Regions from separate parts of the Enterobacter oligotrophicus genome, predicted to be linked through region 2. Evidence: predicted binding sites of a transcription regulator. Region 2 holds the regulator's gene; each other region holds the start of a gene.

Region 1 (5,575 bases), 590 kb from region 2:
CATATCTGACAATCTGTAATTTGGGCGCAGGCTAACCTGCGCCGCACTCTGCATCATTTGGTTGCGTTGTATGCGTTAACCGCCTCCACAACCACGTCGCTGTTGGCATCCAGACCGGAAACCTGCGCCAGCGCAGCCTGTGCGCCTTTGCTGTCAATCAGCTCTGCCAGCTCAATCGCCTGTGGGTCCTGCTCGCTGCGGTAGTGCATCGCGGCGGCAATCCCTTTCACCAGGTTGGCATGTGGCAGGCCGTATTCCAGCGTGCCCAGTAGCGGCTTAATCAGACGATCGCCTGCGCTCAGTTTACGCAACGGCTGACGGCCCACGCGCTCAACGTCATCTTTCAGATACGGGTTTTCAAAACGACCGAGGATTTTCTGGATGTATGCTGCGTGTTTGTCAGCATCAAAACCGTAGCGTTTGATCAGCACCGCACCGCTCTCTTCCATCGCACCTTTTACCACAGCGCGGATGTTCTCATCGAGGATCGCGTCACGGATGGTCTGATGACCGGCCAATTTTCCGAGGTACGCGGTTATAGCATGCCCGGTGTTCAGCGTGAAGAGTTTACGTTCGACAAATGCCATCAGATTATCCGTTAATTCCATTCCCGGAATGGTCGGCAACGCACCCTTAAACTGAGTTTTATCGACGATCCACTCGCTGAAGGTTTCAACAGTCACTTCCAGCGGGTCGTTGGTGGCAGATTCTGACGGCGGGACGATACGGTCAACGGCGGAATCAACAAACCCGACATGTGCTTCAACCCAGGCTTTATCTTCATCCGCGACGGCAGCGAGAACGTGGCCTTTCAACTGCGTGGTGCCGCGCACCATGTTTTCACAGGCGATGATGTTCAGCGGCGCTTCAATGCCCTGCGCTTTACGCTTAGCCAGACCTTTTGCCACCGCAGGGGCAATGCGCTCAAGTACCACCGGACCCACCGCGGTGGTGACCAGATCAACGCTGGCAATCAGGTCGATAACGTCGTCGCCGATGCTGCTCACCGCGTTCACGCCAGACACCGTCTCGACCTGCTCATTTTCGCCTACCACGTGGACCTGATAGCTATGACGGGCATTCAGGGCGTCAAGCACCACCTGGTTCACATCGGCGAATGTCAGCGTAATACCCGCGTCTGCCAGCAGTTTGCCGATAAAACCACGACCAATATTACCTGCGCCAAAATGTAATGCTTTCATAGTATTAACCTTCATCAATGTTTTTACCCGAGAGGGCTGGGGTGAGGCTTTTCCCTCACCCTAGCCCTCTCCCCGGTGGGGAGAGGGAAGAGAACTTACTTGTTCAGCAGTGCCAGCACTTCTTCCACGCTGGTGGTATTGGCCAGACGTTCAATAACCGTTTCGTCATCCAGAGCATTGGTCAGGCTGGTAATCACCTGAATGTGCTCGTTGTTACGTGCGGCGATACCAATCACCAGACGGGCGATGTCGTCTTCTTCTTCACCGAAGCGCACGCCATCCGGATACTGACAGAACACCACGCCGGTTTTCAGCACGCGGTCTTTCGCTTCAACCGTACCGTGTGGAACCGCGATGGATTCGCCCAGGTAGGTTGGCGTCAGTTTTTCACGTTCCAGCATTGCGTCAACATATTCAGGCTGAACGTAGCCACCTTTCACCAGTTGCTCACCGGCAAAGCGAATCGCCTCTTCTTTGGTGCTTGCGGTACGGCCGAGGAAGATGTTCTCCGCACCCAGTTTAAACAGGTGGGCGTTGCTCTCGTCGAAGCTGTCCTGCAGGCTGCTACGTACTTTGACTTCATTGTCTTCGTGACGCTGCGCCGCGACCAGACGCTCAGTCAGGCTGGTGTACAGGCCGCTGTCGAGGAAGTTGGTCAGCGAAATGTGCTGTGCCTGTGGCACCTGACGCATGGCGCGTTCGGTCAGATCGCGGTGCGTAATGACCAGGTCAACATCCGGCGGCAGGCTGTTAATCGCGCTGTTGGTGACAGAGATGTTGGTCAGGCCCGCATCCTGCACTTTTTTACGCAGCACGCCCGCACCCATTGCACTGGAACCCATACCGGCGTCGCAGGCAACGATGATTTTACGCACGTGGCTCAGGTCGTTAGAGACATCGCCAGCCGCCAGCGGCGTTGCGCCTTTGGATTCAGCTTTCATGTCATGCATACGACGGGTTGCTGCTTCGATGTCGTCGTCTTCTTTCACTTTGCTGGTTTTCAGCAGAATAGACGCGACGACGAAGGAGACCGCCATTGCCGCACAGATTGCCGCGATGTTAGCGAAGTAAGCACCTTTCGGCGTCATCGCCAGAACAGCCAGGATGGAGCCTGGAGAGGCCGGGGAAACCAGGCCGCCGTTCAGCACGCTCAGGGTGAATACGCCAGTCATACCACCGAGGATAACGGCCAGGATCAGACGTGGGTTCATCAGCACGTATGGGAAGTAAATTTCGTGGATACCGCCCAGGAAGTGGATGATAGCCGCACCGCCCGCAGACTGCTTCGCGCTGCCGCGACCAAAGAACATATACGCCAGCAGAACGCCCATACCCGGACCAGGGTTGGCTTCAATCAGGAAGAAGATGGACTTGCCGAGGTCATGAGACTGCTGAATACCCAGCGGTGAGAAGATACCGTGGTTGATGGCGTTGTTAAGGAACAGGATTTTCGCCGGTTCAACAAAGATAGACGCCAGCGGCAGCATGTCGTGCGCAACCATGAAGTTAACGCCCGCAGCCAGAATTTTGGACAGCACTTCAACCGCAGGACCAATGCCGAGGAACGCCAGAATCGCGAGGATCATCCCGATGATGCCCGCAGAGAAGTTGTTCACCAGCATTTCGAAGCCGGATTTGATTTTACCATCAACCCAGACGTCGAATTTCTTAATCGCCCAGCCGCCCAGAGGACCGGCAATCATGGCACCGAGGAACATCGGCATATCCGCGCCGACGATCACACCCATCGTTGTGATGGCACCCACTACGCCACCACGGTCACCGCCCACCAGACGACCACCGGTATAACCGATGAGCAGAGGCAGCAGGTAGGTAATCATTGGGCCAACGAGCTTCGCCAGCGTTTCGTTAGGCAACCACCCTGTCGGAATGAACAATGCAGTGATAATACCCCACGCGATAAACGCGCCGATATTTGGCATCACCATGTTGCTGAGGAAACGACCAAAGCTTTGAACTTTGATCTTGAAATCGGATGACATAAAACACCCCTTCTTATGTTTACGCTTAGGCTTGCGGCCCGAGGTTTATCGTTAATGTGCGGCGGCAGAGGTAGCCGGGCCCTGTTCTGATGCTGTGAAATCTGGCACTGAATCGTTCAACTGTCCAGACACCGGAAATTTGTGTGATCTTAGTCACGTAAATGTAGGGGGTGGGGTGATTATTGATGTGATGTTGATCACATATCTGGTGCGTAAAAAAAATACAACGGTCAGAAATAAGCCAGAAAGCCCCTTGTTTTGTGATTAATGTCACATTTGAATGTCGTTGGTTTGTTTCTGGATTGTGACTGAATTCACAAAATATTTTGATGCAGAATTCTCCGGATGTGATCGCCAACAACTTCTGCTTTACGGTCAACGCAGAATGAAAGAAAGCAACACCGTTAACTTAACTAAAACATCTCTCTAATGTGGTATAGCGAAAAGCATAAACCTGCCTTTTTTCATCGCTTGATCCATACTGACCTCTTTGTGGACATCAAGGATAAGCAATGAAACTCATCGGCAGTTACACCAGTCCCTTCGTGCGTAAAATCTCGATCCTTCTGCTGGAGAAAGGGATTGAATTTGAATTCGTGAATGAACAGCCTTATAACGCAGAGAATGGCGTTGCGCAGTACAACCCGCTGGGGAAAGTGCCAGCGCTGGTGGCAGACGACGGTGAATACTGGTTTGATTCCCCCATCATTGCAGAGTATATCGAGCTTCTTGATATCGCTCCGGCTATGCTGCCGCAAGAGCCAAAAGCTGCGCTGGCGTTAAAGCAAATTGAAGCTCTGGCCGATGGCATTATGGATGCAGCGCTTGCCTCCGTGCGCGAGCAGGCCAGACCAGCAGCCCAGCAGTCGGAAACCGAGCTTCTGCGCCAGCGTGAGAAAATCAGCCGTAGCCTGGACAGGTGCGAACAATTAATCCGGGACGGCAACATCCAGAATGATGACGTGAACCTGGCGACGATTGCCATCGCCTGCGCCATCGGCTACCTCAATTTCCGTCGCGTCTCTCCTGGCTGGTGCGTTGAGCGCCCGTTGCTGGTGAAGCTGGCGGAGACGCTCTTCCAGCGCGAAAGTTTTGCCCGTACCGAACCGCCAAAGGCTTGATTCGGGTTATAACACTTCATGGCCGGAGGCTGTACAATCCCTCCTCATGTTGACTCCCTCTCCCGTCGGGAGGGGGGATGATATTTACTCGCCAGGCGCTTTCATGACTACTCATCACTCGCTCTACAGCCAAATTCCTGCTACCGATCGCCTTCTTCGTGAGCCTGACTTCCTTACCGTGCTGGCGCGCTTTGGTCATACCGCCACGGTCGACGTGCTGCGCCAGTTGCAGGACGAAGCCCGCCTGCATATCCAGACAGAAAACGCGCTGCCGGGCTGGTGTGCAGGCTGGGGGCAAGAGGCGGAACGGCGGCTGTCTGCGAACGCGCAAGGTGCCCTGCGTCCGGTGATCAATCTGACGGGGACGGTGTTACATACCAACCTGGGACGGGCGCAGCAGGCCGAAGAGGCAGTGGCTGCGGTGACACAGGCCATGCGCTCACCGGTTACGCTGGAGTACGATCTCGACGGTGCCGGACGCGGCCATCGTGACAGGGCGCTGGCAGATATACTCTGTCAACTGACCGGTGCAGAAGACGCCTGCATTGTGAATAACAACGCCGCAGCAGTGCTGCTGATGCTGGCTGCCACGGCGGGTGGTAAAGAGGTCGTCGTTTCACGTGGTGAGCTGGTGGAGATTGGCGGTGCGTTTCGCATCCCGGACGTTATGCGCCAGGCGGGCTGCACGCTGCACGAAGTGGGCACCACCAACCGTACCCATGCGAAAGATTATCGCGCCGCGGTGAACGAAAACACCGCGTTGCTGATGAAGGTACACACCAGCAACTACCACATCGAAGGCTTTACCAAAGCGGTGGAAGAGGCTGAACTGGCCGCGATCGGGCATGAACTGAATGTGCCGGTGATTGCCGATCTCGGCAGCGGTTCGCTGGTGGATTTAAGCCAGTACGGTCTGCCGAAAGAGCCAATGGTGCAGGAGATGATTGCCGCTGGTGTGAGCCTGGTGAGTTTTTCCGGCGACAAACTGCTGGGTGGGCCGCAGGCGGGGATTATTGTCGGTAAGCGAGATCTGATTGCCCAGCTACAACAGCATCCGCTGAAACGCGCCCTGCGTGCCGATAAAATGACGCTCGCCGCACTGGAAGCGACCCTGAGACTTTATCTCCACCCGGAGAAGCTGGCGGAACGCCTGCCAACGCTGCGTCTGTTAACGCGTGATGCCGCCTCGATTCGCGCGCAGGGCGAATTATTGCTGCCGCAGGTCACGCCGCATTACCCAGATTTTGAC
Region 2 (5,575 bases):
GCCACGCCGGAATTCCTGAAAGGGCTGCGCGAGCTGTGCGATGCGCATCAGGCGCTGCTGGTCTTTGATGAAGTTCAGAGCGGCATGGGGCGTACCGGAGACCTGTTCGCCTATATGCATTACGGCGTGACGCCGGACATTCTGACCAGCGCGAAAGCGCTCGGCGGGGGCTTCCCGGTCAGCGCGGTGCTGACCACGCAGGAGATTGCCTCTGCGTTCCACGTCGGGTCCCACGGCTCCACCTACGGCGGCAACCCGCTGGCCTGCGCTATTGCCGGTGCCGCGTTTGATATTATTAACACGCCGGAGGTGCTGAACGGCGTCAACGCGAAGCGCGAACGTTTTGTGAAGCATCTTCAGCAGATTGATGACCAGTACGACGTGTTCAGCGAGATCCGCGGCATGGGACTGCTGATTGGCGCTGAACTGAAGCCGCAGTACAAAGGTCGCGCGCGCGATTTCCTGCACGCCGCCGCCCATGAAGGGGTGATGGTGCTGAATGCGGGGCCGGACGTGATGCGTTTTGCACCGTCGCTGGTGGTGGAAGAAAAAGACATTGAGGACGGATTGACCCGCTTTGCCGCAGCGGTCGCGAAGATCGTAAAAGGCTAATACTCGGTTCGTTTTAACCGGCGCGTTAACCAAATGCCGTGATGCGGACGCTGACGCCATGCCACCGACGAAATGGTGTGCATGGTGTTTAAATGCCCCAGTACGCGCTGCAAATGCTGCTCCAGGGTGCTCATCGGCCCGTGAGTTAACGTCTCCGGCGCTTCCAGAATATTCGAATCCCCTGACTCGCCCGGCGCGTCGTACTCCAGACGTTGCTGACACCGCTGCAGGGCAATTTCACACGATTGCAAATAGCGCTGCGCCAGATCCGGCGTCAGCATCGTATGCTCGCGCGCCAGCGTGGTCATGGCATTGATATGCTCGACGATAAACTGGCTGTGCGTCACCCACAGCTTCATATCAGCCAGATAGTGCGCGTTAAACCCCGGCTCCTGCATCGCCTGGTTGAGCGAGTTAAACAGGGCGTTATGTGCCTGGTTGACCTTCATGCGCTGATACGCCAGCGGGGAGGGCTGCGGGTCGTCGCTAAGGATTAAGCGGATCGCCTGCTGATCGGCCTCCAGCGCGTCGTGGGCGTTCTGCCTGAGCAACCCGCTCTGCCACTGCGGCCACAGCCAGACCATACCGCCAAAGGCGATCAGGCAGCCAATCAGCGTATCAACCAGACGGGCGATAATAAACTGCTCGCCGTTGAGCGTCAGCAGTTGCAGGGTATACACCGCCGTGACTGTAAAGCCCACCATCGCCCAGCCGTAATTTTTACGGATAATCAGATAGCTGACCATCGTTATCGCCAGCATACCCACCAGCGTATAGCCTTCAGGCACGTGGAAGTGCAGCGTCACGCCCGCAATAATCAGCCCCGCCATCGTTCCGCCTGCCCGATGCAGTATGCGTACCCGCGTGGCTCCGTAGCCGTTCTGGGTCACAAACAGTACCGTCATTAAAATCCAGTACGGCTTCGGCAGGTGCAGCGCCATGCCCATCAGGCTGGCGATGCTGAGCATCACGCTTATCCGCGCGGCGTTGCGCAGGGCAGCAGATTTCAGTGAAAGGTAGCTTTTCAGCGCGGGCAGCAGCGGCAGACGCTTCTGTTTATCGGCCATCAGGTCGCGAGGGTAAAGTGGCCGCTGGGTGCGCAACACGCGGGCGATGCGGCTGAAGTGCCAGGCGGCAAACTGCCCGACCGGGTTTTCCGGGTGCTGACGGGCGATTTTCTCCAGCGCGCCGAGCTGTTTGTCCATGGTAAATCGCGTCGGGTAGCGGTGATACAGAATATCGTCCGCCAGTACCCGCAGGCGCGCAGAAACGGTCTGCGCGTTCCAGCGGATCACCGCTTCGGCGTGGCTGCGTTCCACCAGCTTCTGCACTTCCTCCGGGTGATGCAGGCTCACGGAGATATGCTCCTGTAAATCCAGCCCCACCTGGAAGGTACGCAGCAGCCGCTTGTAATCATGGTTTTTATTGGCGGCCAGCATGTGTAATTGCTGATAGCACTGGCTTATCAGATCGACCACTTTTTGCTGACGTGCCAGCAGCGGCGGCAGTGATTTTTCCGGATCGGTGTGCTGGGTAAGCAGGGTATATTTGGCTTCGCAGTAATCTGCAAGCTGCACATAGAGCAGGCTCAGGGATTCGCGCAGCGGTTGTTCGCGCCACAGCCAGAACCAGAACCAGTTAAACAGCCCGTACCACAGCGTGCCGAGGGCGTAGATCAGCAGCGGTTCCCACACCGGCATATTGCCCGCAAGGCTCAGAGTGAAGATGGCGGCAATCAGCGAAGCGGGGAGTAACCGGGCATGCAGCGAGCTGATTTCGGCGGTCACGCCGAGCGTCATCGCCAGCACGGTCAAAATCAACGGCAGCGGAATATCGCGGGCAAGCAGGAGCTGTACGGCGAGGCTACAGCCTGCGAACAGGCAGCCACCAATAATCAGACGTTTGAAAAAACGCTTATGCGGCGTATCCAGACCGGCAATGTTGCAGCAGGCGGGAACGAGAGAAAACAGCAGACCCTGCTGGAGATGTCCGAGGATCAGACCCACAGCCACGGGAAGACACAACACCAGCGTTTGTCGCAGTGCGTAGTTAACTTCCGGGTGATAAATCAGCCTGCGCCACATGGGAATAGAGACAAAAACGGCGTGCCACCTTGCGATGGCACGCCGTTTGGCCGGAATTAACGGGTTCCGTAAACCACGATAGTTTTACCGTGGGCAGAGATCAGGTTCTGGTCTTCCAGCATTTTCAGGATACGGCCCACTGTTTCGCGGGAGCAACCGACGATCTGACCAATTTCCTGACGGGTAATTTTAATTTGCATGCCGTCAGGGTGGGTCATGGCGTCTGGCTGTTTCGCCAGGTTCAGCAGCGTCTGCGCGATACGGCCGGTAACGTCCAGGAAGGCGAGGTTACCCACTTTCTCAGACGTGACCTGCAGACGGCGAGCCATCTGGGAAGAAAGACGCATCAGGATGTCCGGGTTAACCTGGATCAACTGACGGAATTTCTTGTAGGAAATTTCAGCCACTTCACATGCTGTTTTTGCACGAACCCAGGCGCTACGTTCCTGGCCCTCTTCAAACAGGCCCAGTTCACCGATGAAATCGCCCTGGTTCAGATAAGAAAGGATCATCTCTTTCCCTTCTTCATCTTTGATCAGCACTGCCACCGAGCCTTTAACGATGTAATACAACGTTTCGGCTTTTTCACCCTGGTGAATCAGAGTGCTTTTCGATGGGTACTTATGAATGTGGCAATGAGACAAGAACCATTCGAGAGTCGGGTCTGTTTGCGGTTTGCCAAGCACCATGCGCTGTTATCCTCTGTTATAAGCTGTCACCAGAGTCATAAGATGCATCCGGACTCTGGGGTTGCAATCGAATTCTTACCCATACCCTGGGAAGTCGGCTGTCGTAACGTTTCGCAGCCAGTAAAGTTTGATGTCCTCTGCATACATGTGTAACGTCAATGTATTACTGTAGCATCCAGAGTGTTTTAGCATAGCTTTAGCCGCGTGTCTCCTGGTGTCTCGCTTCAGCATGATGCAGGTCGCCTTCCGTTGCGAGAAATGTAACGCGCGCGTAATCTGTCACCAAAAATGCAACGTTGGAGTTAATGAATATGCAAGCGCGTGTAAAGTGGGTTGAAGGGTTAACGTTCCTGGGCGAGTCCGCTTCAGGACACCAGATTTTGATGGACGGGAACTCCGGCGACAAAGCCCCAAGCCCGATGGAGATGGTGCTGATGGCGGCGGGCGGATGCAGCGCAATCGACGTGGTGTCGATTCTGCAAAAAGGCCGCCACAATGTGACCGATTGCGAAGTCAAACTCACGTCTGAACGCCGCGAAGAGGCACCGCGCCTGTTTACGCACATTAATCTGCACTTTATTGTTACCGGCAAGGAGCTGAAAGATGCGGCGGTATCACGCGCGGTGGATCTTTCTGCGGAGAAATACTGCTCTGTGGCGTTAATGCTGGAGAAAGCGGTAAAAATCACCCATTCGTATGAAGTGATCGAGGCTTAAAACAAAGCCCGGTGGCGCTGCGCTTACCGGGCCTACAACTGCACGAACGTAGGCCGGATAAGCGAAACGCCATCCGGTAACAGGCGTCACGCGATCTGCTTTCCTTCCATCAACCGCTGCACCAGCGGTGTCATAATTAACTCCATCGCCAGCCCCATTTTCCCGCCCGGCACCACCAATGTATTCATGTGAGAAATAAACGAGCCCTGCAGCATCGCCAGCAGCCAGGGGTAATCGATATCTTCGAGATTGCGGAAATGGATCACCACAAAGCTCTCATCCAGCGACGGGATACTTTTGGCGGCGAACGGGTTAGAGGTGTCCACCGTCGGCACGCGCTGGAAGTTAATGTGGGTACGGGAGAACTGCGGCGTGAGGTAGTTGATGTAATCTTCCATGGAGCGTACCACCGAATCCATCACCGCTTCACGCGAATGGCCGCGCTCGCTCATGTCACGCGTCAGCTTCTGTATCCACTCGAGGTTAACGATCGGCACTACGCCGACCAGCAGATCCACATGGCGCGCCACGTCGTGCTGTGGCGTGACCACGCCGCCGTGTAGCCCTTCATAAAACAGCACGTCGGTCGGTTCCGGCAGCGGCTGCCAGGGCGTGAACGTCCCCGGCACCTGGTTCCAGGGAACGGCTTCATCGTAGGTATGCAGGTATTTACGGGATTGCCCTTTACCGCTCTGACCGTATTCAGCGAAGGTTTGCTCCAGCAGGCCGAAATCATTGGCCTCCGGGCCGAAATAGCTGATGTGTTTACCCAGATCGCGCGCCTTGCGGATGGCCATGTCCATCTCCGGGCGCGTGTAGCGGTGAAAGCTGTCGCCTTCGACCTCTGCCGCCCGTAAATTCAGCTGGGCGAAAATCTTGCGAAAGGCGAGGCTGGTGGTGGTGGTTCCCGCACCACTCGAACCCGTTACGGCAATAACCGGATGTCTGGCAGACATAGCAACTCCCTGACTGGAAAGGTTTTAAGCTCAGCCGTGAAACGCGTTGCGGGGCATGATATTGACTGTCTCATGCAGTTCGGACCACACCAGCACCACGTCGCCGCTTTTGAGCTGGCGCTTCACATCGCTGACCTTTTGCTCAAGCGAACGTTCATGTTCACCATAATCGGTGCCTTCACGTAATACAAAACTTTCAATCAGATTATCGAGCGTTTCGGGAGCCAGATCCTGCCAGGGAATAATCATTGTTTACCGTCCAGATAAGCCGTTAACCAGTCAGGAATGCGCGTTTCCAGCCACATTTTGGGTCGACGCAGCGTGCCGCCAACGAAGCCGACGTGTCCGCCGTATTCCGTAAGTTGATACTGCACGTTTGCCGGTAAATGGTCGGGTGCCGGAATAGAGTGGTGATCCATAAACGGGTCATCTTTGGCGTGGATAATCAGCGTCGGCTTTGTGATTTGGTTCAATAACGGCATCGCGCTGCACTGACGGTAGTAGTCAATGGCATCCGC
Region 3 (5,575 bases), 1.9 Mb from region 2:
TCGAAGAAATGACTGGACATTTTAATAATGTACTTGAGATAGGGATGGCACCTAAAGAAGGTGGGCTTCATGATGCTCAGAAACCAGTAAAATTGTTAGAGACGTTAATTTCATTAGTTACTGTTCCTGGACAAGTTGTTTTAGATCCGTTTGCAGGTAGCGGCTCAACCGCAATAGCTGCAATGAATTTAAATCGAGATTTTATTATGATCGAAAAAGATTTAAATACTTTTTCGATCATGAATGAAAGACTTTCAAAGTCAAAACAGACTATATCTTTATTTGATTAGCTTCCTGAAAAAACTAATATTATCTCTTTGCCTTAAAAGATGTTGATTGCCTAGCTGATATTTTATATCAGCTAGCTGCCTTTTTGCCTCATCAGCAGAAAGAGACTCGGCCCATGTAAGAGCCCTCGCTTTTTCCTCTGTCAGGAAATTATTTAACGATAAAAGTGTTGATGTAGCTTTTTCGCTTGCTATTACGTCAGCAGTTTCTGAGAACTCAGACCATTTTAATTTTCCACAATTAAGCAAATGTTGTTCTAACTTATCAAAATATATTTTTCTTGATCCAACTTTATTAAATACTTCATTCGGGAAAATGTCTTTATGATTACGATAAAAGCCCAACAAATCATCTTTATTCATGCCTGCTAATAGCATAAAAGCCATATGCTCATAAAACAACATGATGATTGGAGAACTTTTATCTGTCAAATATAGATAAAAATCACTTCCGTTCTTCCAGTCATGTTGTGATGGAAATGCTACAAGCCCACCGATACGGTTATACCTGGATTGATCATAATACGCCAACCACTTTGCGATATCTCCTTTTTTGAGTGCATCTTTTACATTTGGCGCAGCCTGGCTTCTTCCTAAACGGTAAGATTTAGCATCAGCAACAATAATATTGTTCCCATCCGAAATAGTAATATCTTCTTTACTTGATTTCTGAGTAGGCAATGATGAATAGATAAAACCCATTCGAATAGCCCACTCATTCACCATTGCTTCAACTAATTTAGAGTAAAGTGTCTCCTGGCTTGAGTCAGCTTTATATATTTCGGGTATATAACCAGTATGACACAGTAAAAATGAGAAATCCTTTAAAGATAACGATCTCAACTGGGCAGAAAATTTTGTCGCAATCACATTAGTATTAGGAGCAAAATCCCAATTTAAATGCTCCTTTTGAATATAATTTTGTATATATTCATAACTATTAAAACGATTACTATAACCTGCATAATAATCACTAAACCAATGAGCTATAGATTTATTTATATGACCGACCTGGCCTTTTTCTGATAGCGCCTCAAACTCCAAATCATCATCTTGAGCTAAAGGCGGGATCTTCACCATTTTTACTACTTTCATCATGATTCATTCCTGTGATTATTATAAATTAGAATTTTACTTATTCAGTCCTCGTCTTTATCAGAAAGTAGAAATGTCTTTCTTTCTGATTCACTTAATTCACTCCATTTTAAAATCACCTGTGCCAGATCGTCTTCCTGTGTATAAAAGTAGGAAACGGGAACTTGCAGCACCTTCGCTAATCTATTAGCCATTTCGTAATCAGGCGCGTGCTTTCCTCTCTCATATTGGTTCATTCTTGCACTGGCTGAAGCCTCATCAATGCCAGCAAGTATCCCCAGTTTTTCCTGGGAAAGCCCTGCCCTAAGACGTGCTTCTTTCAGCCTTTTTATAAGCATAAAAACCTCAGCCCAATTCTTTCACTAAGATTTTCTTAGTTTATAGATACAATTTCACTAAGGATTACTTAGCAAAGGCACGATGATGCAAGATCATCATTTAAGGCTAACAATATAATTATCAATAGATTAGCAAATATACCCTTTACTTAAAGGATATTTTAAACCGCATCTGGCTCCTGCTAAACCGATTGTAAGTGCCCATGATAAACTCTCTACCGTTCCCATCACGCTTCAGCGCTCATGCGGAGAATGAACTCACAGGCATATGCGCCTGGCTACGAGCCAGTGCTCCAATTTTGCTTATGTGTCAAAAATCGAGGAGAGTGTGACGTTGCTGATAACTAACACGGAGATGGCAGTGAAAGTGCGATAAACACAGCCTTATGCCACAATTCCGAATTGAGATCCCGTGTTGCGACTATCCACTAAACTTTAACAAATTCGAAAAAAATGTGATTTCGTACACATCTGAATTCCCTGTTAGCGGGAATGCACATATAATGCGCTCCCATCACAGATTCAGACTTATTCAACCAATCGCCAGAGTGGCTCAGATACCTCGCACAACATGAACATGAAATTAACAACGCTTTTTGCGGCGGCGTTAGCCGTAGTAGGTTTTTGTAAGACCGCGTCTGCGGTGACGTATCCCCTGCCGACAGACGGTAGCCGTCTGGTGGGTCAAAACCAGGTGGTGATTGTGCCGGAAGGCAACTCTCAGCCACTGGAATACTTCGCTGCACAGTACCAGCTCGGTCTGTCTAACATGCTGGAAGCCAACCCAGGCGTTGACCCGTATCTGCCAAAAGCCGGTACGGTGCTGAACATTCCTCAGCAGTTGATCCTGCCGGATACCGTACATGAAGGTATCGTGATCAACAGCGCGGAAATGCGTCTGTACTACTACCCGAAAGGCACCAACACCGTGATCGTGCTGCCAATCGGTATCGGCCAGTTGGGCAAAGACACCCCGCTGAACTGGACGACCAAAGTGGAGCGTAAGAAAGCAGGCCCAACCTGGACCCCAACGGCCAAAATGCACGCAGAATACATCGCGGCGGGTGAACCGCTGCCGGCCGTTGTGCCTGCAGGCCCGGATAACCCTATGGGTCTGTACGCGCTGTACATTGGTCGTCTGTATGCCATCCACGGCACTAACGCTAACTTCGGTATCGGCCTGCGCGTCAGCCACGGCTGTGTGCGTCTGCGTAACGACGACATCAAGTTCCTGTTCGAAAACGTGCCGGTCGGCACCCGCGTCCAGTTCATTAACGAACCGGTTAAAGCGACCTCCGAACCGGACGGTAGCCGTTACATCGAAGTACACAACCCGCTGTCCACCAGCGAAGACCAGATTAACAACAACGAAATCGTACCGATTAATCTGACCAGTGCGGTACAGACCGTCACCTCTCAGCCGGATGTCGAAACGGCCGTGGTTGATCAGGCGATTCAGAACCGTTCCGGTATGCCGGTGCGTTTGAATTAATCGCGAAACATTAAAAAAGCGGGCTTCGATGCCCGCTTTTTTTTATCCGTTATTCACGATCACGATCCCGCCGTGGTCGTACCGATAGTGGCAGTGGGCATACTCCAGCGGCGTACCATCTTCAAGATAGATCACCTGCTCCACCTCCAGCACCGGATCGCTTTGCTCGCAAATCAGGTGCTGCATATCCAGCGCATTCGGCTTTAACGCGCGCACTACGCGATAGGAGCCCATAATTTTCAACCCCAGCGTCTCCTGAACGTACTGAAATACCGAGCCTTCAAGGTGGCTTTTATTCAGACCAGGCACCAGGTTGAGCGGCATCACCGTGGAATCCAGCGACATCGGCTCGCCGTTTAGCAGGCGCAGACGAATGAAATCATAGATCGGTGTATCCGCATTTATCATCAGCGAGGCCTGCTCTTTCTCGTTCGGGAAGCGCAGCTCGAAATGGACCACCTGACTGCTTACCGTCCCCAGATGTTCCCAGGTTTTCGTCGCGCCAAAATAGTCGCTGCCGGAGAGATCCCACTGCGACAATTGCAGGAAGTTTTTTCGAATAAAGGTTCCCTGCCCCTGACGGGTATAAACCAGCCCTTCAACGATCAACTGGCGCATCGCCTGCTGAATGGTCATCCGGCTGGTACTGAACTCCGCCGCCAGCGCAAACTGGTCCGGCAGCGGTTCATTGGCGGCATATTGCTGGCTGATAATGCGTTTTTTAATTTCCCGCGCTATGGTGATGTACTTCGCCGCCATCGTCCTTCCCTTCTGATTAGTTTGCTGTCCCGCTATTTTTCAATGCCACTCTCTCGGCTATTTTGAGGAAAGGCAGGTAGAAGAATACACCAAATGTAATGATTGCCAACTGCACCACCACTGCCCGCCAGTCCCCCGCCGTCGCCAGCCAGGCGCTAAGAACGGGCGGTGTGGTCCATGGGATCATCACCACACAGCGCGACATCAACCCCAGCGTGGTGCAGAGCCAGGCAAAATAGATACCAATGGCAGGCAACAGCACAAACGGGATCATTAGCGGCAGGTTAAAGACAATCGGCAGGCCGAAAATTACCGGCTCGTTAATGTTAAACAGACCCGGTGCCAGCGATAAGCGCGCCACCTGCTTCGCCGATTGTTGCCGCGAGAAGATAAAAATGGCAATCAGCAGCGAGATGGTACTGCCGGTGCCGCCCACCATACCAAACGTCGGCACAAAGATATTATTAATGATATGCGGAATCGGCTGACCGTTGGCGAAGGCCAGCATATTTTCGTTAGTGTTAATCAGCAGGAGCGGCTCCAGAACCACGCTGTTAACCACCGACTGATGAATACCGAGCGTGAACAGGAAGTTACCAAAGCTGTAAATGAAAATCGTCCCCGGCAGGCTGGTATTAATCAGCCGCAGCGGTTGTTGAATAAACGTGGTGATCAGATGGATTAAATCCGTATGCAACACATTTGCCAGCACTGCCGCCAGCACCGCAAACAGAGAAAGCGTGAGAATGGTCGGGATCAGCGCGGTAAAGGATTTGCTTACCGCCGGAGGCACATTTTCCCCCAGTGAGATGTGCAGCGCCCTGAGCCGCGAAATGGCGATAAACAGCTCTGTTGAAAGTAACCCAATCAGCACCCCGGCGAAAATGCCGGTGGAGCCGATATTGGCGAATGTCAGCACTTGCGTAACGTTGACCGCCGCATCGCTGCCGACGGGCGTCAACTGCAGGCGCATCGGCATCATGATAATAAAGCTGCTGACGGCGATAACCACTGCCGAGACCGGATTGTCGAAATCTTTGTTACGCGCCAGAGACCAGGCAATCATCGGGGCCAGCAACAGCGCGGCGATGTTCAGCGTGCCGTTGATAATCGCCTCGCCCCACACCTTAAACTGCGTGAGCGTGTCGCCTTCAAAGATCCACGGAAACACCACGTTGTTCACCAGCACCGCTAATCCGGCGAGGATGAAAATCGGCATCACCGTGGCGAAGGCATCGCGCAAGGAGCGAAGATGCACCTGGTTTGCCAGGCGCGCCGAGAACTCTACAAATCTGTCGACAAAGGACTGCATATGCGGTGTTATTTTTGTATCAGACATAGCGGATGTTTCCCATCAATCAGTCACAAAAACGGCCCGGCAGCGTACGGCTTACATCTCGCGTCCGTTGGTATGAATAACCTGTTTCAACCAGGCGTAGCTTTTCTTCGGCACACGCTTTAAGTCTTTCAGGTCATGGTTTTCACGGTTGACATAGACCACACCGTAGCGCTTGCGCATGTCACCCTGCGAGCTGAGAATGTCGATTAAGCCCCAGCCGAGATAGCCAATGACCTCTGCGCCATCCTCGAACATCGCCGCTTTC

The links. Region 2 encodes CRP, which controls carbon source genes, mostly activating them, when cyclic AMP is high. Its sites were predicted from a motif close to ATGTGANNNNNNTCACAT; they were not measured.
Region 1: a site for CRP is predicted at 3,464-3,481, ahead of EoCCA6_RS12685 (glutathione S-transferase). Genes of this name have one in related genera too.
Region 3: a site for CRP is predicted at 2,174-2,191, ahead of ldtB (L,D-transpeptidase). Genes of this name have one in related genera too.

The regions. Positions count from the first base shown of each region.
Region 1 is NZ_AP019007.1:2,643,006-2,648,580, forward strand. Features, by position in the region: gene mtlR (mannitol operon repressor MtlR) at 1-57, opposite strand, end outside; gene mtlD (mannitol-1-phosphate 5-dehydrogenase) at 54-1,202, opposite strand; gene EoCCA6_RS12680 (PTS mannitol transporter subunit IICBA) at 1,298-3,205, opposite strand; gene EoCCA6_RS12685 (glutathione S-transferase) at 3,718-4,326, shown strand; gene selA (L-seryl-tRNA(Sec) selenium transferase) at 4,430-5,575, shown strand, end outside.
Region 2 is NZ_AP019007.1:2,053,756-2,059,330, reverse strand. Features, by position in the region: gene argD (bifunctional acetylornithine/succinyldiaminopimelate transaminase) at 1-612, shown strand, start outside; gene EoCCA6_RS10005 (YccS/YhfK family putative transporter) at 609-2,696, opposite strand; gene crp (cAMP-activated global transcriptional regulator CRP) at 2,753-3,385, opposite strand; gene EoCCA6_RS09995 (OsmC family protein) at 3,697-4,101, shown strand; gene EoCCA6_RS09990 (phosphoribulokinase) at 4,188-5,057, opposite strand; gene EoCCA6_RS09985 (YheU family protein) at 5,088-5,306, opposite strand; gene EoCCA6_RS09980 (hydrolase) at 5,303-5,575, opposite strand, start outside.
Region 3 is NZ_AP019007.1:3,980,369-3,985,943, reverse strand. Features, by position in the region: gene EoCCA6_RS19095 (DNA-methyltransferase) at 1-290, shown strand, start outside; gene EoCCA6_RS19090 (HindIII family type II restriction endonuclease) at 279-1,385, opposite strand; gene EoCCA6_RS19085 (helix-turn-helix domain-containing protein) at 1,427-1,720, opposite strand; gene ldtB (L,D-transpeptidase) at 2,292-3,212, shown strand; gene EoCCA6_RS19075 (GntR family transcriptional regulator) at 3,255-3,971, opposite strand; gene EoCCA6_RS19070 (PTS sugar transporter subunit IIC) at 3,988-5,310, opposite strand; gene EoCCA6_RS19065 (glycoside hydrolase family 1 protein) at 5,362-5,575, opposite strand, start outside.